One region of the Arthrobacter sp. PTI12 genome, then DNA from elsewhere that is predicted to be linked to it. Evidence: riboswitches for the same ligand, from Rfam matches in the RefSeq annotation. Region 1 holds a riboswitch; the other holds the start of a gene.

Region 1 (11,657 bases):
GATCTGCATATTGAGTCGTGGGATTCGTGGGCGGCCGGGATTATCGAGGCGCCGCTGATTCCCGGGCACGAGTTCTACGGTGAGGTTGTGGAACTCGGTGAGGGTGTGTGTGAGGTCCGGGTGGGGGACCGGGTGTCCGGTGAGGGACATATTGTGTGTGGTATTTGCCGTAATTGCCGTGCTGGGCGCCGGCAGATGTGTATCCGGACGGTCAGTGTGGGCGTGCAGCGTGATGGTGCGTTTGCTGAGTTCGTGGTGATTCCGGAGACCAATGTGTGGGTTCACCACGATGCTGTGACACCGGAGTTGGGTGCGGTGTTCGATCCGTTCGGTAACGCGGTTCATACGGCGTTGAGTTTCCCGTTGGTGGGTGAGGATGTGTTGATCACGGGGGCTGGTCCGATTGGTTTGATGGCGATCGCTGTTGCCCGTCATGCCGGTGCACGCAACATTGCGATCACGGACGTGTCGGAGCCGCGGTTGGATCTTGCCCGGTCCATCGGCGTGGATTTGGCGGTGGATGTGAGCCGGATGCGGATCATCGAGGCGCAGCGTGAGCTGCATATGGTGGAGGGTTTTGATATTGGTCTGGAGATGTCCGGGCACCCCACAGCGTTGCCGGAGATGATCGAGAACATGAACCACGGCGGGCGGATCGCAATGCTGGGCTTGCCGTCCCAGGACATCACGATCGACTGGGGGAAGGTGGTCACGCACATGCTCACGTTGAAGGGTGTGTATGGGCGGGAGATGTTCGAGACGTGGTACGCGATGAGTGCGATGCTGCAGTCCAATGACCGGTTGCGTGATGCGGTGGCGAGTGTGGTCACTGACGTTTTGCCGGCGTCTGACTGGCAGGAAGGTTTCAGCATTGCCCGTGATGGGCGCAGCGGCAAAGTAGTGCTTGACTGGTCGGCGATCTAGAGGGAGTTTGCGAATGTTTGTTTCAGTGCGGGATCAGCTGCAGTCGGAGCTGCAGGAAATCCGGGATGCGGGTTTGTATAAGCATGAGCGGACCATTTCTTCGCCGCAGTCCAATAGGATCCGCGCGGCGTTGGGCAGCGCGGAGGGGGCGCAGGTGTTGAACTTCTGCGCCAACAACTACCTTGGTTTGGCGGATCATCCGGCGATTATCGAGGCTGCGAAGGGTGCGTTGGATGATCGCGGGTTCGGGATGGCGTCGGTGCGTTTCATCTGCGGGACGCAGGATCTGCATCTTGAGCTCGAGAAGCGCGTGTCGGCGTTTTTGGGCACTGAGGACACCATCTTGTTCTCGTCGTGTTTCGATGCCAACGGCGGGGTGTTCGAATCCCTGTTGAACGCTGAGGATGCTGTCATCTCGGATGCGTTGAACCACGCCTCGATCATTGACGGGATCCGGCTCAGTAAGGCGCAGCGGTACCGGTACGCGAACCGGGATATGGCGGATCTTGAGGCGAAGCTGCAGGAGGCTTCCGGTGCGCGCCGTCGGTTGGTGGTGACTGACGGGGTTTTCTCGATGGATGGGTATCTTGCTCCGTTGCAGGAGATCTGTGACTTGGCGGAGCGGTATGACGCCATGGTGATGGTCGATGATTCGCATGCTGTGGGTTTCATGGGGCCAACGGGGGCGGGAACACCGGAGCATGCTGGTGTGTCTGACCGGGTGGATCTGTATACCGGGACGTTCGGTAAGGCGTTGGGTGGTGCCTCGGGTGGGTACGTGTCCGGGCGGGCGGAGATCGTCGAGTTGTTGCGGCAGCGGGCGCGGCCGTATCTTTTCTCCAACTCGCTGGCCCCCTCGATTGTCGCGGCAACCCTGACGGCCCTGGACCTGGTCCAGAACAGTGCGGAGCTTCGTGCACGGTTGGGTGAGAACGCGGCCCTGTTCCGGTCTCGGATGAGCGAGGAAGGATTTGAGCTGCTCGCCGGCGAGCATGCCATCATCCCGGTTATGTTCGGTGATGCCGCGCTGGCGGCGAGAGTGGCGGACAGCATGCTCGAACACGGGGTCTACGTGATCGCGTTCAGCTACCCGGTTGTCCCCAAGGGAGCCGCGCGCATCCGTGTGCAACTCTCCGCAGCCCACAGCGCCGAAGACGTGGAAGCGTGCGTCACCGCCTTCGTTGCAGCACGGGACGCCACGGCGTAGTTCCTGCGTGCCGCGCTGAAGTAGGCGAGGGTGATTGCTTCCTGCTGAAGAGTACGTAGGCGGATGCCGCGCGGAGGCGATCCTGCCGCCCCAACCGCCCCCGGTCACGCCCAACGGTACTAAACCGGCGCCTTGCCGGTGTGGACCACCTTGACAGGTGCCGCTACCGTTCTCGGCCGGACCGCCAGGTAAAGCCCGCCCACTGTGAGCAGCACCAGCGCAGCAACAACGACGGCGGTGCCCGGGTCATCAGCCAACAGCAGCGGTATTGCCCGCCCCGGTGCCGTGGCTGCGAACACAAAAGCGATTGCAATGCCGATGTAGCTACCGATCATGTTGGCCCGGTGAGCAACGATGTTGCGGCGGATCGCCGAGACGAGGCCGAGCGTCACCGTGATAATGGTGAAGGCGGAGAGACCGTGAAGCCAGCTGAAATGTCCGTCGGTCACAATCCCGAAACTGCTCACGCAGACGAAGTACATGGCGCTCACCCAGGTATAGCCAATGATCCTGTGGGTGCGGTCGCGTCGCCGTCGGAAAATATTGAGTGGCCCGAGCACCAGGACGTACAGCGCGGCGACCACGTGGGCGGCTATGAGCGGGCTCCAGTCCATGGTTATAAGATAGACCCACTATCTTGCGATGTATATCTGGATAGTTGACGTCTTTCCACTATCCAGTGAGGACCCTCGTGCAGCTGAAGGAACTGAGCGCGTCAACGGGCATAAGCGCCGCCAGCATCAAGTTCTATCTTCGCGAAGGACTGCTCCAGCGCGGGGTCGAGATCCATCCCACTCGTGCCGAGTACAGCATCCGGCACGTTGAACGCCTCGAGCTGATCTCGGGTCTCCGGTCAGTCGTCGGGCTTCGTGTCGATCAGATCCGTGGCTTGATCGGACTCATTGAGGATACCGGTGTATCCCGCCTTGAGCTGTTGGGCAAAACCCAGGCGATGGTGATGGGTGCCCCTGCGGAAGCGGTGCAGGACCACCCGCTTATGAACGGGCTGTTGGCAGCCCAGAGCTGGCCGGATGCACCCTCTGAGGCGCGCGCGCTGCTCAACATCATCCTCCGGGAAATGGAGACAATGGGACTTTCGGTGAGCGCCGACGTCGTACTTGGATATGCACGAGCGGCGGATCAGGTGGCACAGCAGGATCTGGGCACAGTCCTCGACACACAGTCCCGGGATCAGGCAGTGCTCGCGGTGGCAGTGGGTGTCCGCGCATACAGCCGACTGCTCCTTGGCCTGGTGGGGATGGCGCAGGCGTCGCACAGCATCCGCCGACTGGGTGGAACACGTTCCGCGTGAGGCCTGCAGGCCACGTTTCTTCAGGACAGTGGCAGGGCCACCGAGCAGACGAGGGATACCGCGAGGATCACCAGGGTTGAAATCAAACCGAGCAGCACCGGGCGCTTGCCCACGCGCAGCAGGCTTTTCAGGTGGACTCCCAGACCCAGGGCGAACATCGCCGCTGACAGCAGCAGCGTCTGCAGGATCTGTGCCAGTTCCAGGACCCCTTGCGGGAGGACATCCGAGGTGCGCAACAGCATCGCTCCGACAAACCCCACAATAAAGAGCGGGACCACGGGAGGAATCTTGCCGCCTGTAGCCGGTTCGGCACGGCGCATGCGCAGGGCTATTCCGGCGGTGATCGGCGCCAGGGTGAGGACACGGGCGAGTTTCACCGTGACGGCAACAGCAAGAGCAGAGCTGCCCACTGATCCGCCCGCGGCAACAACCTGTGCCACTTCATGGGTCGATGCCCCGATCCACACGCCGAGGGTCCTCTCCGGCATTCCCAGCAGCCCGCCCAGGAAGGGGACCGTGGGGATCATCAGGGTCCCAAAGAGCACCACCAGTCCGATGGCGGTGGCGACTTCCGTCTTCTTGGCGCCGGCCGCGGTCTCCGTGGCTGCAACCGCTGCCGCACCGCAGATAGAGAACCCTGAAGCGATGAGAAGTCGCTGGGCAAAGCTGATGCCCAGGAGCTTTCCGATCCACAGTGTGGCAGCGAAGGTCACACCCACTGACAGAAAAACAAGGAGGAGCACACCGGGGCCCAGCCCAAGTACTGCTGAGAGTGAGAGTTGAAGTCCGAGCAGTACGATGCCCGCCCGCAACAGGGTTTTGGATGAAACACCGATCCCCTCGAAGAACAGGGATGGCACCGGCAACAGGTTCCCCCAGGCCGCTCCAAGGAGGATGGCGATCAAGAGCGGGCTGGTTCCCGGGAGTAGACCGCTCAGCAGCCAGGAAATTGCAGCGCCGGCGAGACACACCGCCAGACCGGGAAGGCTATTGCTCATGACAACAATCTCTCATGCGATGCGATCGCCAGCGGTCGGGCAGGCCCCTTCCCCACAACAAAACGCCCCCGGTAGGACCGGGGGCGTTTCATCAGAGGGGAACTGCTCTAGCGCTCGACCTCGCCGCGGATGAAAGCTTCAACTTTGTCGCGGGCGATGTCGTCGTTGTACTGCTCCGGCGGCGACTTCATGAAATAGCTCGACGCCGAGAGGATCGGTCCGCCGACGCCGCGGTCTGCGGCAATCTTCGCGGCGCGGATGGCGTCGATGATCACACCGGCCGAGTTCGGGGAATCCCACACCTCGAGCTTGTACTCAAGGGAAACCGGTGCATCACCGAAGTTGCGCCCCTCGAGACGCACAAACGCCCATTTGCGGTCATCGAGCCAGGCGACGTAATCCGACGGTCCGATGTGAACGTCGTCGGCGTGCAGTTCGGCCTCTACGTTTGAGGTGACAGCCTGGGTCTTGGAAATCTTTTTTGACTCAAGGCGGTCCCGCTCGAGCATGTTCTTGAAGTCCATGTTGCCGCCGACGTTGAGCTGGTACGTGCGGTCCAGCGTGACTCCGCGGTCTTCGAACAGCTTGGCCATCACGCGGTGGGTGATCGTTGCGCCGATCTGGCTCTTGATGTCGTCACCCACAATCGGCACACCCGCTGCAGTGAACTTATCAGCCCACTCCTTGGTGCCTGCGATGAAAACGGGAAGTGCGTTGACAAAAGCGACGCCCGCATCGATTGCGCACTGCGCATAGAACTTCGCTGCTGCTTCGGAGCCGACTGGCAGGTAGCAGACCATTACGTCAACCTGTGATGCCTTGAGCTCAGCGACGACGTCAATCGGCTCCGCATCGGATTCGACGATGGTCTCGCGGTAATACTTGCCCAGACCATCGAGGGTGTGCCCGCGCTGGACCTTCACTCCGGTGGGCGGCACGTCCGCGATCTTGATGGTGTTGTTCTCGCTGGCGCCGATGGCGTCGGCGAGGTCCAGGCCGACCTTCTTGCCATCGACGTCGAACGCGGTGACAAACTGCACGTCATTGACGTGGTACTTGCCGAACTCCACATGCATCAGTCCGGGGATGGTCGCCGTAGCGTCTGCATCCTTGTAGTACTGCACGCCCTGCACCAGGGATGCTGCACAGTTGCCAACACCGACGATTGCTACCCGAATGGGGTTAGTTCCCACTGTTCTCCTCTTTACGCGCACTTATAACCGCCCGGACCGAGGTCTTTGTTTGCCTTTGCCTCCGGCGAAATCCACAGCTTACCCAGTCTACTTGTTATTGCGAACGCCCGTTGTTGCCTGCTCATTCCCTCAAGCCCTCCGGAGTGCGGAATTACAGGTGGGTTTCTACGAAGAGGGCGCCATTGTCCTGCCCGTTGGCTAGGCTTTCGAGACATGGAGCAAGAGCAGGGTCAGCGCCGCCCCGCAAGCATCTCCGTGCCTACGCGCGGGGACCCCTTGCTCAGGCATGCCGCGGAAGTCGCCGGCGGGCCACTTGGGAGGCACGCTGCACCGGGCAGGGTGCGGCCGGTCGTCTTCACCGTCGGGCGGGTCCTGATCCTGATGACCACAGCCGCCGCTGTCCTGGCGGTGCTGATCAAGGCTCCGTGCCGAACCGACGGATGGACACGTCCCGCGCAGTTCTACCGGGGCTGCTACTCAGACTGGACCGAGGCCTTCCAGTTCCAGGGTCTCGGAAGCGGTTTGTCCCCATTCGCGGAGGGGTCCACCTTTGATGGGCCGCTGCTCGTTGGAGTGTTTGCGGGACTGGTCGCGCTACTGGTGCCGACGTCCGCGGACGGCATAGTCCAAACGCAATCCCTGATGCAGTATTTCGACGTGAACGCTGTACTGATCGCTGCCGCGTGGATTGGAACTGTTGTTACCGTGATGCGACTGGCGAGTCGCCGACCCTGGGATGCGGCGCTTGTGGCGGTGGCGCCGATCGCGATCCTGACGGCAACCTCAAGCTGGGTGCTGCTGTCCGTCCTATTGAGTGTCCTGGCTGTGTGGGCGTTTGCCCAGGAGCGCTATGTGATCTCCGGCGTCCTGCTCGGGTTCGGCGCCGGGTTCAGCGTTCACGTGCTCCTGGTCCTCGCTGCCGTCATACTGTTGGCCATCCGGACCGGCCGGTTCAGGGGTGCCCTGCTGAGCGGCGGTTCGCTGATCGCCGTCTGGGTACTCACCGTTCTGCCGTTCGGGCCCGAACGCATTCTGGCACTGCCGTGGGAATACGATCCGGCTCGCCTCGGCATTTCCTCTTCGCTGTGGGCGGGCTATGACCTGCTTGCGCAGCGGCTCGGCCTGCCGGTGCTCTCTCCGGTAGCAACAGCAACCCTGGCTTTTACCATTTTCGCGGTGCTGGTTGCCCTGATATGCCTGCTGGTGCTGCGGGCACCGCGACGCCCACGCCTTCCGCAAGTGATTCTTCTGCTGCTCGGAGCACTCGTCCTGGTCCTGCCCGACTACCCTCCCGCACTCACTCTGTGGTTGCTGCCCTTCGTTGCGCTCTCGTATGTCGATTGGCGAATACTTTGTGTCTGGCAGCTTGTTGAACTACTTCACTGGTGGGCGTACTGGATGTACGTAGCCCGTGAAGCGTCGTCAGGCGTGGTGGAGAACAATATCGACTCCCCCTACTATGTCGCCGCGATCTTGGCGCGGCTACTGGCCACCGGTTACCTGTTGTATCGGGTTGCGCAACATATACTTGAATCGACATATGATCCCGCACGGCGCATTGGTATTGACGATCCGGCAGGCGGCCCCTTCGATGGCGCTCCAGACCGGCATGCGCCTGCTCCGGTACTGTTGAGCGAGTCCTCTCCAAACCTCACCATCACCGCACCGAAAGACCCCCAGTGACAGAATCCGTCTTCCGCAGTGAGCGCCTAACGCCAGAGGCATTCGAGCTGTTGGCGTCGGCAAGCCCCGATGTCGTCATTCCGCTCGAACAGACTCCGCAGTGGGCGGACTTCGAGCGCAGTCTGGGCCGGGAACCGTACGGATTGTGGGCCTACTACGACGACGACGACGGCGCACCGGCTGCGATGGTGAGCTTCCTCCGGGTGCGGCGCAGGTTCCGAGAATCGCTGGTCGCGATCAACGGGCCCGTATGGTTCGCGGACCGTACCGCGGAAGCTGAACTCCGTCTTATGCACACGGTTCAGCACCAGTTCACTGATGATCCGGGCACAGACCCTCTCTATGTCCGCATGCAGGTGAAACACCCGCTGCCTCCTGCAGCCGGCCCGATCGAGCACGGCTGGTATGAGCGCGAGATCGTCGTTGACCTGACGCCGGGCGAGGATGCAATCTTCAAGTCTTTCCGGCCGAATGCCAGGAACAGTATCCGTCGTGCGGAACGGTCAGGCGTGGAGGTCCGGACCATCGAGCGGGCACGCTGGGTCGAGGTATTCAGGGCGGACCTGTACCCGATTCTGCAGGAAACAGCGGAGCGCGACGGCTTCTCCAGCTTCGGCCCCGAATACTACGAGTTGCTGCTCTCAACTCTGGGGGATCATCTTCGGCTCATGGTCGCCTACGTGGACAGCAGGGCTGTGAGTTGGTTGATCACTACCGAATACCGCGGCTACTCGGTCTACTATTTTGCGGGCAGCACACACGACGCGCGCAAGACGTTTGCGCCTTATCTGTTGCTGTGGGAAGCGTTTAAACAGCTCAAAGCTGCCGGCAATACCGCTTGCGGGCTTACCGGCATCGTGAGTGAGAACTACCCACAACTGGTCAACGTCACCACGTTCAAGCGGAACTTCTCCAAGAACGTTGTGGACCTCCCCACAACTTATGACATCCCGCTGAACCCGGGTAAGTACAAGGTGGTGGCTGGACTGCTCTCATTCCGCAGAACGGCGCCGGCCAAAGGTCGCGCGTTGCTCATGCGAGCAGCCTCGTCCGTGTCCACGCTTCGCGCCCACCGGTCCGGAGGGAAGAGCTAGCCATGGCGGACGTCGCGATTGTCGGTGCCGGCCCCAATGGGCTGGCTGCCGGCGTCGTGATGGCACGTGCAGGCTTGAGCGTGGAGATATTTGAGGCCGAACGAGCTATCGGCGGCGGGTCACGCACCATGGAGCTGCTTGAGCCGGAACACGTGCATGACATTTGTTCGGCTGTGCATCCGATGGCGTTGGCGTCACCCTTCTTCCGGGAGTTCGGTCTCCGGGAACGGATTCCCTTCGTGGTTCCCGAGCTGTCGTACGCCAATCCGCTGGACAATGGCCGTGCTGGACTCGCGTACCGCGATCTTGGGCGTACGGCGCTCGGTCTGGACAAGGACGGACAGGCCTGGCGGCGACTGATGCGCCCGCTCGTGCAGCACATTGATGGGGTGGTCGATACCGGGCTCAACCAGTTCCTGCGGGTCCCGCGGCATCCAGTCGCGGCCGCCCTGCTCGGTTCAAGGACGCTCGAGCAGGGGACTGGCCTGTGGAACCTGCGCTTCTCGACGGAAGAGGCGGCGGCATTGTTTACCGGAGTTGCCGCACATGCCGTTGCTGCCCTGCCCACACTCGCGGCTGCAGGTGCCGGGCTCACCCTCGGAGCGTTGGCGCATGCCGTGGGATGGCCCATTCCGGTTGGCGGATCCCAGGCATTGGTCAACGCTATGGCGGATGACATCCGGGCACATGGCGGCGCCGTCCACACTGCCCGTCGGATTGAATCGGTCGGCGAGTTCGACGGAGCAAAGGCAGTCCTGCTCGATGTCTCACCCGGTGCTGTTGGCGGCCTGGCAGGCGATCGCCTCCCGCAGGGCTACGTCTCAATGCTGGACCGGTTCCGCTTCGGGGACGGCGCCTGCAAGGTTGACTTCATCCTCTCGGGGCCGGTGCCGTGGGCAAACGAGGAAGTACGAGCGGCCGGCACAGTTCATGCGGGCGGAACCCGGGCTGAAGTGGCGGCGTCGGAAGCCGACGTGGCCGCCGGACGCCATCCGGAAAAACCGTACGTGCTGGTTTCGCAGCCTTCCCTGTTCGATTCTTCCCGTGCACCCCACGGACGGCAGGTTCTGTGGACTTACTGCCACGTGCCCAACGGTTCCACGCGGGACATGACGGAGGCCATTGTGCGGCAGATCGAACGTTTCGCGCCCGGCTTCCGCGACGTCGTCGTGCGTTCACACGTCATGACTGCAGCTGACCTTGAGCAGTACAACGCCAATTACGTGGGCGGTGACTTCAGCGGTGGCGCGGTGACCATCCCTCAGCTGCTGGCGCGTCCCTCATTCGGGCCGCGCCCTTGGCGGATGCCGGGGAAGGGCCTCTATCTGTGCTCAGCATCGACCCCGCCCGGCCCGGGCGTGCACGGGATGGGCGGTTATCACGCGGCAAAACTTGCACTCAAGGACGTGTTCGGGCTGCCGGTGCCGCAGTTGGGAAGGTCATCGTGAGCGCACTCCTTTGCTGATCGATTTCAGCGAAGAGTAAGCTTGATCACGATCGCATAACTGAAAAGCGCAGTAATAAAACGCCCTTGACCCGCAGCGGGAGAGTCCTGCCGTTGACCTACAGCCGGCAGGCGCCGTAGGAGCAAACCCTCCCCAGGAATCTCTCAGGCCCAGCACCGCAGCGGAAAGGCAACTCTGGAAAGTAGCGCAGCTGAAGATAGGTTGTGCTCACCGACGGTGCAAGGTGAACCCTGTGTTCACGGAATCTCTCAGGTCCAAGACAGAGCGGGGAGGAACCCACCCACCTGTCCGCGCGCCCTGCACGCACACTGATTCACGGAGTTCCTCATGACGCACCAGACGGAATCAACTTTCTCCGACCGCCACATCGGTCCCCGCTCGGACGACGCCGAGCAGATGCTCAAGGTCCTGGGCTACCCCAGCCTGGACAAACTCGTCGATGTTGCGGTGCCGGCGAGCATCCGTATCAACGAGGGCCTGGACATTCCGTCTGCGCTGAGCGAGTCGGAGGTCCTGGCGGAACTGCGCAGCATCGCCGCGAAGAACAAGACCGCCGTGCAGATGATCGGTCAGGGCTACTACGACACGGTCACCCCTCCTGTCATCCGCCGCAATGTGCTTGAGGCTCCCGCCTGGTACACCGCCTACACGCCCTACCAGCCGGAAATCTCCCAGGGCCGTCTTGAAGCCCTGCTGAACTTCCAGACGATGGTCCAGGACCTCACTGCGCTGCCCATCGCCAACGCCTCCCTGCTCGATGAAGCATCGGCCGTTGCCGAGGCCGTCCTCCTGATGCGTCGCTCCGGCAAGAACAAGGGACGAACCATCCTGGACGCGGAATGCCTCCCCCAGACCATCGCCGTCGTGCAGGGCCGCGCTGAGGCGCTGGGCTTTGATATCGAGATCGCTGACCTCTCAAAGGGATTGCCGGACGGCGACATCAACGGCGTCGTCCTCCAGCAGCCCGGGACATCCGGCACGCTCCGCAACCACACGGACATGGTCGCGAAAGCGCACGACGGCGGCGCCCTGGTGACGGTCGCAGCGGACCTGCTAGCGCTGACCCTGATCACCCCTCCGGGGGAGCAGGGCGCGGATATCGCCGTCGGCTCCGCCCAGCGTTTCGGTGTGCCGCTGTTCTTCGGCGGACCACACGCTGCGTACATGGCCGTTCGAAAGGGCCTGGAGCGCATGCTCCCCGGCCGCCTTGTTGGGGTGTCGAAGGATTCCGACGGCGCACCCGCCTACCGGCTTGCACTGCAAACACGTGAGCAGCACATCCGCCGCGAGAAGGCTACGTCGAACATCTGTACCGCTCAGGCGCTCCTCGCGATCGTTGCCAGCATGTACGCCGTTTACCACGGTCCCGACGGGCTGAAGGCGATCGCGGAACGTGTCCATGGAAAGGCGGCGCGGCTCGCTGCAGCCGTTCCAGGGACGGTCCACGAGTCCTTCTTCGACACCCTTCTCGTGAAGGTCGAGGGCCAGTCCGAGAGCATTGTCCGCAAGGCCGAGGAGCGCGGCATCAACCTGCGGTTGGTCGATGCCGATCACGTCGGCATCTCCTGTGACGAGACCACCACGGACGCTCACCTTGAAACCATCGCCGAGATCTTCGGGGTAAATCTGTCAGCCGACGCGGAGACTGCAATCCCTGCTGACCTGCAACGGACGTCGTCCTATATGACCCATCCCGTGTTCTCCCTCCACCGCTCAGAGACCCAGATGCTGCGCTACCTGCGCGGTCTCTCGGACCGCGACCTGGCACTGGACCGCACCA
Region 2 (11,657 bases), 120 kb from region 1:
CTAACCGGTCTCGATATGGCTGAGACCTCATCTTTGGCTCAACTTTGGTTCGCGCTGCAAATCCAGCAAACGATGAACCCTCAAGACCACGCTGGACCGGGCCAACCTCGGGATGCCGGAGCTACGCTGAAAACTTAGTCATGCGAATCATTTCTTTTCATCAGTGTTGTCTGGATCGTTGCAGGGAGAGACAGCCGCCGCAGCAGATCCGCCGCCACACTCACAGCGATCACCGCCGGTGCTTTCCCAGTGACATCCGGCAGCCCGATCGGACACTGGATCCGCCCGATCTCGGCCTCGGCGTACCCCTCCGCCGCCAGCTTCTGCTGGAACCGGGACCACTTCGCCTTCGAGCCGATCAGCCCGACGCTCCCAAGATCCCCCCGCCGCAACCCGGCATCGCACAGCAGAAAATCCTCGGAGTGATCGTGGCTCATGATGAACACGTGCGCACCGGCCGGCAACTCACCCAGGAACGAGTCCGGCACCGGCGTATGCACCGGGTGCACGGTCGCCACACCAGAAGTCACATCCGCAAGTCGCTCGGGCAGCAACTGCTCGGCGCGGCTGTCCACCAGGTACAGGTTCATCGGCAGCCGCGAGAGCACCCTCCCGAGCTCATACCCCACATGCCCGACGCCGAACACCGCCACCGTGGGCAACGACAGGAACGGCTCCAGCAGCACCCGAGCCTTCCCGCCGCAGCACTGCCTCCCGTGCTGCGTCACCGCGTGCTCGCTGAGCGAAAACTCGACGTTCTCGGCAGTTGAAACGCCGCCCGCCATCATCTCCCGCGCCCGATCGATCACGGTCGCCTCAAGGTTCCCACCGCCGATGGTCCCCCAACTCGACGACGACCCCACTAGCATCTTCGCCCCGGCTTCCCGGGGCGAATGCCCACGCACTTCGGACACGGTCGCCAGCACACCTGGCTGTCCCGTTGACCTCAGGCGTTGCAAAGCCTCCAGCCAGTCCATGTCACTGCGCTGAACTCGTGGACGTGACAAGGTCACCGGAACCCGAGGAAGAAGAGGACGACGACGGCGCGGACACCCGCTCGATCGCCCAGAACACCGCTTCCGGGGTGGCCGGGCTTGCGAGCTCCACTTCGACATCACCGGGCCCGAAGGCCGCGACCGCCTCCCGAAGAGCCTCCCGCACGCTGAATGCCAACATCAGCGGCGGTTCACCGACGGCCTTCGAGCCATAGACCACACCGCTCTCGGTCGCCCGCTCGAACAGGTGCACGTTGAACTCCTCGGGCATCTCGGAGAAACTCGGCAACTTGTAGGTGCTGGCGGACTGCGTGGTGATCCGGCCGCGGTTGGCGCCGTCGGATGCATCCCAGCGCAGATCCTCGAGCGTCAGCCAGCCCGCGCCCTGCACAAAACCGCCCTCAATCTGCCCAACGTCGATCATCGGAGAGAGGCTGTCGCCGACGTCGTGCACTATGTCTGTGCGCAACTGGCGGTAAGCACCCGTGAAGCGATCCACTTCCACCTCGGCGAGCGCCGCGCCGTAACTGAAGTACTTGAACGGTTCGCCCTGCATGCGGGCGCTGTCCCAGTGCAGTCCTTCCGTCCGGTAATACCCGGCCGCCCACAGGGAAACTCGCTGGAAGTACGCGTCACGTGCCAACTCCGCGAAGGTCATCGCCGAATCATGGAAGCCGATGCCGGTGACCTTTCCGTCATCGAACCGGACATCGTCGGGGTGGATGTTCAGCTTCCGCGCGGCCACTTCCGCCAGCCGTTCGCTGATCTGCTCGCACGCATTCTTGATCGCACCGCCGTTGAGGTCCGCTCCGGAGCTGGCCGCCGTCGCCGACGTATTGGGCACCTTGTCCGTCCGCGTTGGCGCGAGCCGGACGGAGGACAGCGGCACCCCCAGCGCAGTCGCCGCAACCTGCCGCATCTTGGTATGCAGGCCCTGGCCCATCTCCGTGCCGCCGTGGTTGATGAGCACCGACCCGTCCTTATACACGTGCACCAGCGCGCCGGCCTGGTTGAACGCGGTCAGGTTAAAGGAGATGCCGAACTTCACCGGGGTCAAGCCTAGCGCCCGCTTCACATTCGGGTGCGAGGCGTTGAACTTCGCGATCTCCTCGCGGCGCCGGGCAACGTCCGCACGGTCCGAGAGTGACTGCCAGATCGCCTGAAGGCGTTCGGCGTGCCGCACCGGCTGCCCGTACGGCGTGCTCTGCCCGGGCTCATAGAAATTACGATGACGAAGCTCACTCGGATCCAGCCCCAGCAACGGCGCGCACCGGCCAAGTAGATCCTCGATCACGAGCATCCCCTGCGGACCGCCGAAGCCTCGGAACGCCGTCTGCGACGTCTTATTGGTTTTCGCGATCCGGCCGTTCACCTCGATGTTCGGGATGTAGTAGGCATTGTCGATGTGGCACAACGCCCGCTGCAGCACAGGTTCGGAGAGGTCGAGGCTCCAACCGCCGTCGCTCGTGAGGGTGGCTTTCAGCGCCTGGAGGCGACCGTCGTCGTCGAACCCTGCCTCCCACGTGGCGTGGAAGGGGTGGCGCTTGCCGGACATGGTGATGTCCTGGGTGCGGTTCAGCCGCAGCCGGACGGGCCTGCCGGTAAGCGTGGCGCCGAGCGCCGCGATGGCCGCGAAGCCGTGCGGCTGCATCTCCTTGCCGCCGAATCCGCCGCCCATGCGGAGGCACTGCACTGTGACGTCGTGACTGGATAGGTTCAGCACGTGCGCCACGATTTCCTGCGTCTCGGAGGGGTGCTGGGTGCTGCACTGGATGAACACCTGCCCGGACTCGTCGATGTAGGCGAACGATGCGTGCGTTTCCAGGTAGAAGTGCTCCTGCCCGCTGAACTGGAACTCGCCACTGAACCGGTGCGCTGCATCCTCGAGCGCCTTGTCCGGCTCGCCGCGAGCAACCGTCGGGCGGTTCCCCTGGAAGCTCTCGGCCGCGATGGCTTCCTCAACAGTGATCAACGACGGCAACGGCTCGTAATCGACCTCCACCGCCTCCGCGCCGAGGCGCGCGGCTTCTAGCGACTCCCCCAGCACCCAGCACACGGCGTGGCCGTAGAACATCACTTCGCTGGGGAAGAGCGGTTCGTCATGCTTGATCCCGGCGTCGTTCACGCCTGGAACGTCCGTCGCCGTTAGTACCCTGACGACGCCCGGAACCTCCAGCGCGGGCTCGGTGCGCAGGCCAGCTATGCGGGCGTGAGCATGCGCCGACTGAACCGGCCAGGCATGCAGCGCGTTCGAGCTGCGGACAACCAGGTCATCCGTATACAGAGCCGTACCGGTGACGTGGGCTGCGGCGCTTTCGTGGGATACGGGGACACCGACCACGGGGTTTACTGGGCGATCCGACAGCGACTTCACTTGGCCACCTCCAGATCTTCAGCGTTCTCAGCATGGAATCTCAGCAGCGCCTGTCTCAGCATCGCCGAGCGGTACAGCGAGCTGGCCCGCATGTCATCGATCGGCGTTCCTTCACCCGCCATGACGACGGCGGCGGCGGCCACCGTGTCCGACGTCCAGGGTTGACCGACGAGCGCCTCTTCCGTCGCGAGAGCGCGGATTGGCGTCGCTGCCACACCGCCGAGTCCGATGCGCACGGAGGTTACGACGCCGCCGCTGAGTTGCAGTGCGATGGCCACGGACACACTTGAGATGTCGTCGAAGCGCCGCTTCGCGATCTTGTAAAACGCGGTGCTTTCGGCGAGCGGCAACGGGATGCGAATAGCGCGGAGCATTTCGTGCGGCTGACGAACACTCTGGCGGTAGCCGGTGTAGTACTCGGACAACGGAACTTCGCGCTCTCCGTCTGTGGAGGAGAGGACAATTCTTGCGTCGAGCGCCAGGAAAACCGGCGCGGAGTCGCCGATGGGCGAACCCGTGGAGAGGTTCCCACCGAAGGTCGCGGCGTTACGGATCAGCCGGGAGGCGAACTGCGGGAAAAGGTAACCCAACAGCGGGACGCGGCCGTCGAGCGCCCGCTCGACTTCAGAGAGTGTCAGCGCGGCGCCGATCTCGATGGAATCGGCGTCGAACGTCAGCGCCCGGAGTTCCTCCAGCCGATCAATCGCGAGGACCAGCGGCGGGCGGGAATGCCGCAAGTTCACCTCAACGCCGAGGTCCGTGGCACCGGCAACAAGCTTCACGTCAGAACTGTCGCGCAGCGTCTGGTGGACCTCATCAAGCGACTGTGGACGAATGAAGTCCGATTCACCGCTGACGCGTGTGTGCTTTGCAGCAGGGGCCGGTCGGCTTTGGCGGTCCAGCAGCGGATCCGAATCATCTGGTGTTTCCAGCGCGTACGCTGCGTCACGGATCGGCCGGTAGCCGGTGCAGCGGCACAGGTTCCCGCTGAGCGCATGGAGGTCAAACCCGTTGGGGCCGCATTCGTGGTCGGTTGCATGCTCTTCACCGACGACGGCGGTTCCTGTCTCCTTGTCTTCCTGCGCCGGCGAGCGCTCCGGTCGGTAATATTCAGCAGCCATCGAGCAGACAAATCCCGGGGTGCAGTAGCCACACTGCGAGCCGCCGCGCTCCGCCATCTCGCGCTGTACAGGGTGGAGATCTTCCGGCGTGCACGCATCGGAGACGTTCCCGAGACCCTCAGCGGTGACGATTTCCTGACCGTCGAAGGCCAGTGCCGGCGGGAGACACGCATTGACCGAGGTCCATCGGCTGCGATCGGATCCGTCCGGGCGGGCTACGAGGACCGCGCAGGCGCCGCACTCCCCCTCGGCGCAGCCTTCCTTCGATCCCGTGAGCCCTTCGTCCCGCAACCAGTCGAGTAATCGAATGTGGGGGTTTGTTCCGCTGCAGTCCCGGACTTTGCCGTTGACGGTTACCTTGATTCCGTCCATCATTCACGCTCCCGTACTAACCGGACCGACGCGCCAACCGAACTGCCTGAAGCGTGTCAAACTGTTCGTTACGTAGTTTCGGTGTGACCTAGCGTACACCCACCGAGCGGAACTTCGTTTCCACCATGCGATAGAAAGGAGCAAAGTTTTGAGCACAACAAGTCCTGCTGCCGAGGAAGAGCGGCGACTTCGGTTGTTGAAGTTCAGGGAGGCAGTGGATGCGGCATCGAGCGCTAGTGCCGCTGGCCATCGATACGAGACTGCCCTCTGGGAGCGTACAGAACTGGCTGACGTAGAGAAGTCACTGAACTAGACGGACCCAGTCGTACAGGAGTTGCGTGAAGACTCAACCAACCGGTAGTCTGTGAATCGCGTCACCTGTCAGTGACGCACGCTTTCGATCCGCGGCGGGAGAGTCCTGCCGGTACGTTCAGCAGGCGCCGTAGGAGCAAATCCTCCCCAGGAATCTCTCAGGCCCACGTACCGCCGCGGCGAGGCAACTCTGGAAAGCAGTCCGGGAAACCGGGCTCACCGACGGTGCAAGTGGATCCTGAGAACATCAGGAAAAACGGAAACTCTCAGGTCCAATACAGAGCGGGGAGGAACCCAAGTCATCGTGGTGTTTTGCGCCACCTGAGTTATGGAGTTCCTCATATGACAGTCCAGTCATCCGTCCCCACGTTCGCAGACCGCCACATCGGTGCGCGCCGCCAGGACCACATCAGCACGATGCTCAAGGCTGTTGGCTATGACACCGTCGACGGCCTCGTTGACAGTGCCGTTCCCGATTCCATTCGTCAGGAAAGCCCGCTCGGGCTGGACAGTGCGCTCAGCGAAGTCCAGGTGCTGGCCGAACTGCGAAGGCTTGCGGGCAGGAACAAGACCGCCGTCCAGATGATCGGTCAGGGCTACTACGACACCGTCACGCCGGCAGTGATCCGCCGCAATATCCTCGAGGCGCCCGCCTGGTACACGGCCTACACGCCTTATCAGCCCGAGATCTCGCAGGGCCGGCTCGAGGCGCTGCTCAACTTCCAGACCATGGTGCAGGATCTCACTGCCCTGCCGGTGGCCAACGCTTCCCTTCTCGATGAAGCCACGGCGGTGGCCGAGGCCGTGCTGCTCATGCGCCGGGCCAACAAGAACAAGGCCGTCAAGGACGGCAAGACGGTCCTCGACGCGGACTGCCTGCCCCAGACCATTGCGATCGTCCTCGGCCGCGCAGAGGCGCTCGGATTCGAGGTTGAGGTCGCTGACCTCTCGCAGGGACTCCCGGAAGGCGACATCAACGGCGTCGTCCTCCAGCAGCCGGGCGTCTCCGGCCGTGTCTGGGACCAGACCTCCGTCATCGCAGAAGCGAAGGAGCGCGGTGCGCTGGTCACGGTCGCCGCTGACCTCCTCGCACTGACGCTCATCACCCCTCCGGGTGAGCAGGGAGCGGATGTCGCCGTCGGTTCCACCCAGCGCCTCGGTGTTCCACTGTTCTTCGGCGGACCGCACGCCGCCTACATGGCCGTGCGCGACGGCATGGAACGCACCCTTCCAGGCCGCATCGTCGGCGTCTCGAAGGACAACGCCGGCGCCACCGCCTACCGCCTGGCCCTTCAGACCCGCGAGCAGCACATCCGCCGCGAGAAGGCCACGTCGAACATCTGCACCGCGCAGGCGCTGCTGGCTATCGTGTCTTCCTTCTACGCCGTCTACCACGGCCCGGACGGACTGAAGGCCATTGCCCAGAACGTCCACAGCAGCGCCCGTGCGCTCGCCACCACGCTGAAGGCCGCCGGCTGGGAACTCGTGAGCGACTCCTTCTTCGACACCCTCACCGTCCGCGTCCCCCGCGACGCCGCCAAGGTGGTCTCCGCCGCCGAATCCCGCGGCATCAACCTGCGCCTGGTCGATGCCGACACCGTCGGCATCTCAGTCGATGAAACGACGACGCCGGAAATCCTCTCCGCCGTGTCCGCCGCCTTTGGCGCCGGCCAGGTAAGGGAAGCCGCAGGCTTCGAGCTGCCCGCCGCCGCGGTGCGCACCTCGGAATATCTTCAGCACCCGGTCTTCAACACGCACCGCTCCGAGACTCAGCTGCTGCGCTACATCCGCAGGCTCTCGGACCGCGACCTCGCGCTGGACCGCACCATGATCCCGCTGGGCTCCTGCACCATGAAGCTGAACGCCACCGCCGAAATGGAGGCCATTTCGTGGCCGGAATTCGCTTCGATCCACCCTTTCGCCCCGGATTCCCAGACCGAAGGCTGGCGCGAGCTGATCGACGGACTCGAAGCCGACCTTGCTGAGATCACCGGGTACGACCAGGTCTCCATTCAGCCCAACGCCGGTTCACAGGGTGAGCTCGCCGGGTTGCTCGCTATCCGCGGGTACCACGCCTCCCGCGGCGAGGGCCAGCGCAACGTCTGCCTGATCCCTGCGTCCGCACATGGCACCAACGCTGCTTCCGCCGTTCTCGCGGGTATGAAGGTTGTCGTCGTAGCCACGGCTTCGGACGGCACCATCGACCACGGGGACCTCCGGGCGAAGATCGAAGCCCACCGGGATGCACTCTCCGCGATCATGATCACCTATCCGTCCACCCACGGCGTGTACGACGCCGACGTCCGTGAAGTCTGCGATGCGGTGCACGAGGCCGGCGGCCAGGTCTACGTCGACGGCGCAAACCTGAACGCGCTCGTTGGCCTTGCCCAGCCGGGCAAGTTCGGCGGGGACGTCTCTCACCTGAATTTGCACAAGACCTTCTGCATCCCGCACGGCGGCGGCGGTCCCGGCGTCGGGCCGGTGGCTGCAAAGGCACACCTGGCACCGTTCATGCCGGGCGACGCGAACAAGTCCGCCCATGAGGCAGGGCACGGTGTTGCGATTTCCGCATCCCGCTTCGGTTCCGCGGGCGTCCTGCCAATCTCCTGGGCGTATGTGAAGCTGATGGGCGGCCAGGGCCTCACCGAAGCCACCAAGTCCGCCCTCCTGGCAGCGAACTACATTGCCGCCCGGTTGACCGAACACTTCCCGGTCCTCTACACCGGCGAGAGCGGCCTTGTGGCGCACGAGTGCATCCTGGACCTTCGCGAGCTCACAGCGCGCACGGGGGTCACGGCCGAGGACGTTGCCAAGCGCCTCATCGACTTCGGGTTCCATGCCCCCACGCTGTCCTTCCCCGTGGCGGGCACGCTGATGGTGGAACCGACCGAGTCCGAGGACCTCGCGGAAATCGACCGCTTCATCGAAGCAATGGTGACCATCCGCAAGGAAATGGAGCAGGTCGCCACCGGAGATTTCACTATCGGGGAATCGCCGCTCCGCAACGCACCGCACACGGCTGCCGCCGTCGTCACCTCAGAGTGGGAGCGCCGTTACCCGCGCGAGCAGGGCGCTTTCCCCATCTCCTCCCTCCGGCAGGACAAGTACTTCCCGCCGGTTGGCCGCATCGACGGCGCCGCGGGAGACCGTAACCTGGTCTGCTCCTGCCCTCCCCTCACCGCTTTCGAAGACTAAGGATTCCTCGATGACTGAGAAGTACACAGCACTCTACGACCAGCACAAGCTGGCCGGCGCCTCATTCACCGACTTCGGCGGCTGGCAGATGCCCCTGAAGTACAGCTCCGAACTCGCCGAGCACCACGCAGTGCGCAAAGCGGCCGGGCTGTTTGACCTCTCCCACATGGGAGAAGTCTGGGTCACCGGCCCGGACGCCGCGGCCTTCCTTGACTACGCACTGGCCGGGAAGCTCTCAGCAGTGGCAGTCGGAAAAGCCAAGTACTCGCTGATCTGCCAGGAAGACGGCGGCATCATCGACGACCTGATTTCCTACCGCCGCGGGGAGGAGAAGTACCTGGTGGTGCCGAACGCCGGCAACGCGCCAGTGGTCGCCGCGGAATTGCTTGAAAGGGCCGCCAACTTCGATGTGACCATCGACGACGTCTCTGCCCATACGTCACTGATCGCTGTCCAGGGACCCAAAGCCGAGGAAATCCTGCTCACGCTGGTGCCCGCCGAACAGCAGTCACTCGTCACCGAACTCAAGTACTACGCGGCGGTCGAGGTTGAGATTCAGGGGAACGGCGCAGCCAAGGAACTGCTCCTGGCCCGCACCGGGTACACCGGCGAGGACGGCTTCGAAATCTACGTACCGAACGAGGATGCCCCGGCTCTGTGGGAGGCTCTGCTGGAGACCGGGACCGGGCAAGGCCTCATCCCCGCCGGCCTCGCATCCCGCGACTCCCTGCGCCTTGAGGCAGGCATGCCGCTGTACGGAAACGAACTCTCCCGCGAGGGCAACCCCTACGCCGCAGGTCTTGGCCCGGTCGTCTCGCTGGCCAAGGAATCCGACTTCATCGGCAAGACCGCGCTGGCTGAACTCAAGGCAGCCGGCGCCGGCTCCACCACCGGACGCAAGCTCGTGGGCCTCAAGGGCCTCGGACGCCGCGCAGGCCGCAGCCACTATCCCGTGCTGAAAGACGGCAAGGTGGTGGGCGAAGTGACCTCCGGCCAGCCCTCCCCCACCCTGGGCTACCCGATCGCCCTGGCCTACGTCGATGTCGAACTCAGCGAGCCCGGCACTGCTCTGGACATCGACCTGCGCGGCAAGCCCGAGCCGTTCGAAGTTGTCGCGCTGCCGTTCTACAAGCGTTCGAAGTAGTCCTGCGGCACCTCCGCCAGAGTCGGCATTTTCACGCGTGCTGCTTCGCTTAACGCACGCTTTCGAAAATGCCGGCCCTGCCGGAGCCACCCAACCCACAGATTCCTCGTTGTAAAGGAAAAACACATGAGCAAGGTTATTGCCGACCTGAAATACTCCGCCGAGCACGAATGGATTGCCGGCGACGGCTCCGGACCCGTCTCGATCGGCATCACCGCCGTGGCCACTGACGCCCTCGGCGACATCGTGTACGTGGACCTTCCCGAGGTCGGGGACACCGTCACTGCCGGTGAGACGTGCGGCGAGGTGGAATCCACCAAGTCCGTCTCAGACCTCTACGCGCCGGTCTCCGGCGAGGTCACCGAAACCAATGCCGACGTCGTCGACAATCCGGAACTGATCAACAGCGATCCGTACGGCAACGGCTGGCTGTTCAAGGTGGCCGTCACCGAAGAAGGCCCGCTGATGTCAGCTGAAGAGTACGCAGCAGCCAATGGCGGCGAGCTGTGAGCCCGGCAGGCACGAGCGGGGCCACGGTCGCTTTCGAGCAGGTTGTCTCACCGTCGCTCAACGCACAGCTGTCCGATCTGGACCCGGAGATCGCCGCCAAGATCGACGACGAACTGAACCGCCAGCGCACCGGTCTGGAAATGATCGCGTCTGAGAACCACACCGCGGCTGCCGTGATGCAGGCACAGGGTTCCGTCCTGACCAACAAGTACGCCGAGGGCTATCCCGGCAAGCGGTACTACGGCGGCTGCGAACATGTGGACGTCATCGAGCAGCTGGCGATCGACCGCCTGAAGGCCCTGTTCGGCGCCGAGTACGCCAACGTGCAGCCGCACTCCGGCGCCCAGGCAAACGCCTCGGTGATGCACGCGCTGATCAAGCCCGGCGACACCATCATGGGCCTGAACCTGGCCCACGGCGGGCACCTGACGCACGGCATGCGCATCAACTTCTCCGGCAAGCTGTACAACGTCATTCCGTACCAGGTCCGCGAGGATGACCACCGGATCGACATGGCGGAAGTGGAGCGGCTCGCACAGGAACACAAGCCGCAGCTCATCGTTGCCGGCTGGTCCGCGTACGCCCGCCAGCTGGACTTCGCCGAGTTCCGGCGGATTGCCGACTCGGTGGGCGCCTACCTGATGGTGGACATGGCGCACTTCGCCGGCCTCGTCGCCGCCGGGCTGCACCCGTCCCCCGTACCGCACGCGCACGTCACCACCTCCACCACGCACAAGACCCTCGCCGGTCCGCGCGGCGGCATCATCCTGAGCAACGACGCCGACATCGCCAAGAAGATCAACTCCGCGGTGTTCCCGGGCCAGCAGGGCGGACCTTTGGAGCATGTCATCGCGGGCAAGGCAGTTGCCTTCAAGATCGCAGCCTCGCCGGAGTTCAAGGAACGCCAGGAGCGCGTCCTTGCGGGCGCCCGGATCCTGGCCGTACGCCTGGTCCAGCCCGACGTCACTGCGAAGGGCATCAGCGTCATCTCCGGCGGAACCGATGTGCACCTCGTCCTGGTGGACCTGCGCAACTGCGAGCTCAATGGCCAGCAGGCCGAGGACCGCCTGGCGGAAATTGACATCACCGTGAACCGCAACGCGGTGCCTTTTGATCCCCGTCCCCCGATGGTGACCTCCGGTCTGCGCATCGGCACGCCTGCACTGGCTACCCGCGGCTTCGGCGCAGAAGCCTTCGCGGAGGTCGCGGACATCATTGCCGAGGCCTTGATTGCCGACGCCGGCGCTGATCTCTCCGGCCTGCGCTCCCGTGTGGAAGCACTCGCCGCCGCGCACCCCCTCTACCCCGACGTTGCCGACCTCGCCTGACCTCTGAACTTTTGTCCAGGTAACGAGAGTTCGGAGACGTTTAGGTCTCCATATCTGGACAAAAGTTCTGACCTTCCAAGCAGTAAGGAATGACCAATGGCTGTTGGAGTCTTTGACCTCTTTTCCATCGGGATCGGGCCCTCAAGCTCGCACACCGTCGGCCCCATGAGGGCTGCCGCCGTCTTCGCGGAGGAGCTCAAGGCCTCCGGCAGACTGGCGGAGGCGGCGTCACTGCGGGTGGACCTCTACGGGTCCCTCGCAGCAACGGGCCGCGGACACGGCACCATGACCGCCGTCCTCCTCGGG

Evidence for each region. A riboswitch is a leader RNA that binds a small molecule or an ion and turns the genes downstream of it on or off. The one in region 1 is predicted to bind glycine.
Region 2: linked by a shared signal. The riboswitch ahead of gcvP (aminomethyl-transferring glycine dehydrogenase) and the one ahead of gcvP (aminomethyl-transferring glycine dehydrogenase) in region 1 are both predicted to bind glycine.

Annotation. Positions count from the first base shown of each region.
Region 1 covers NZ_CM155256.1:389,970-401,626, reverse strand. The annotation lists gene tdh (L-threonine 3-dehydrogenase) at 1-924, shown strand, start outside; gene AC1MBU_RS01970 (glycine C-acetyltransferase) at 938-2,131, shown strand; gene AC1MBU_RS01965 (DUF2306 domain-containing protein) at 2,251-2,745, opposite strand; gene AC1MBU_RS01960 (MerR family transcriptional regulator) at 2,823-3,443, shown strand; gene AC1MBU_RS01955 (YeiH family protein) at 3,464-4,441, opposite strand; gene AC1MBU_RS01950 (inositol-3-phosphate synthase) at 4,549-5,634, opposite strand; gene AC1MBU_RS01945 (hypothetical protein) at 5,848-7,317, shown strand; gene AC1MBU_RS01940 (lipid II:glycine glycyltransferase FemX) at 7,314-8,411, shown strand; gene AC1MBU_RS01935 (phytoene desaturase family protein) at 8,414-9,859, shown strand; glycine riboswitch at 9,944-10,045, shown strand; glycine riboswitch at 10,047-10,150, shown strand; gene gcvP (aminomethyl-transferring glycine dehydrogenase) at 10,205-11,657, shown strand, end outside.
Region 2 covers NZ_CM155256.1:269,814-281,470, forward strand. The annotation lists gene AC1MBU_RS01320 (PucR family transcriptional regulator) at 1-138, shown strand, start outside; gene xdhC (xanthine dehydrogenase accessory protein XdhC) at 135-977, opposite strand; gene xdhB (xanthine dehydrogenase molybdopterin binding subunit) at 979-3,369, opposite strand; gene AC1MBU_RS01335 (xanthine dehydrogenase small subunit) at 3,366-4,862, opposite strand; gene AC1MBU_RS01340 (hypothetical protein) at 5,011-5,175, shown strand; glycine riboswitch at 5,261-5,358, shown strand; gene gcvP (aminomethyl-transferring glycine dehydrogenase) at 5,517-8,369, shown strand; gene gcvT (glycine cleavage system aminomethyltransferase GcvT) at 8,380-9,513, shown strand; gene gcvH (glycine cleavage system protein GcvH) at 9,640-10,023, shown strand; gene glyA (serine hydroxymethyltransferase) at 10,020-11,351, shown strand; gene AC1MBU_RS01365 (L-serine ammonia-lyase) at 11,448-11,657, shown strand, end outside.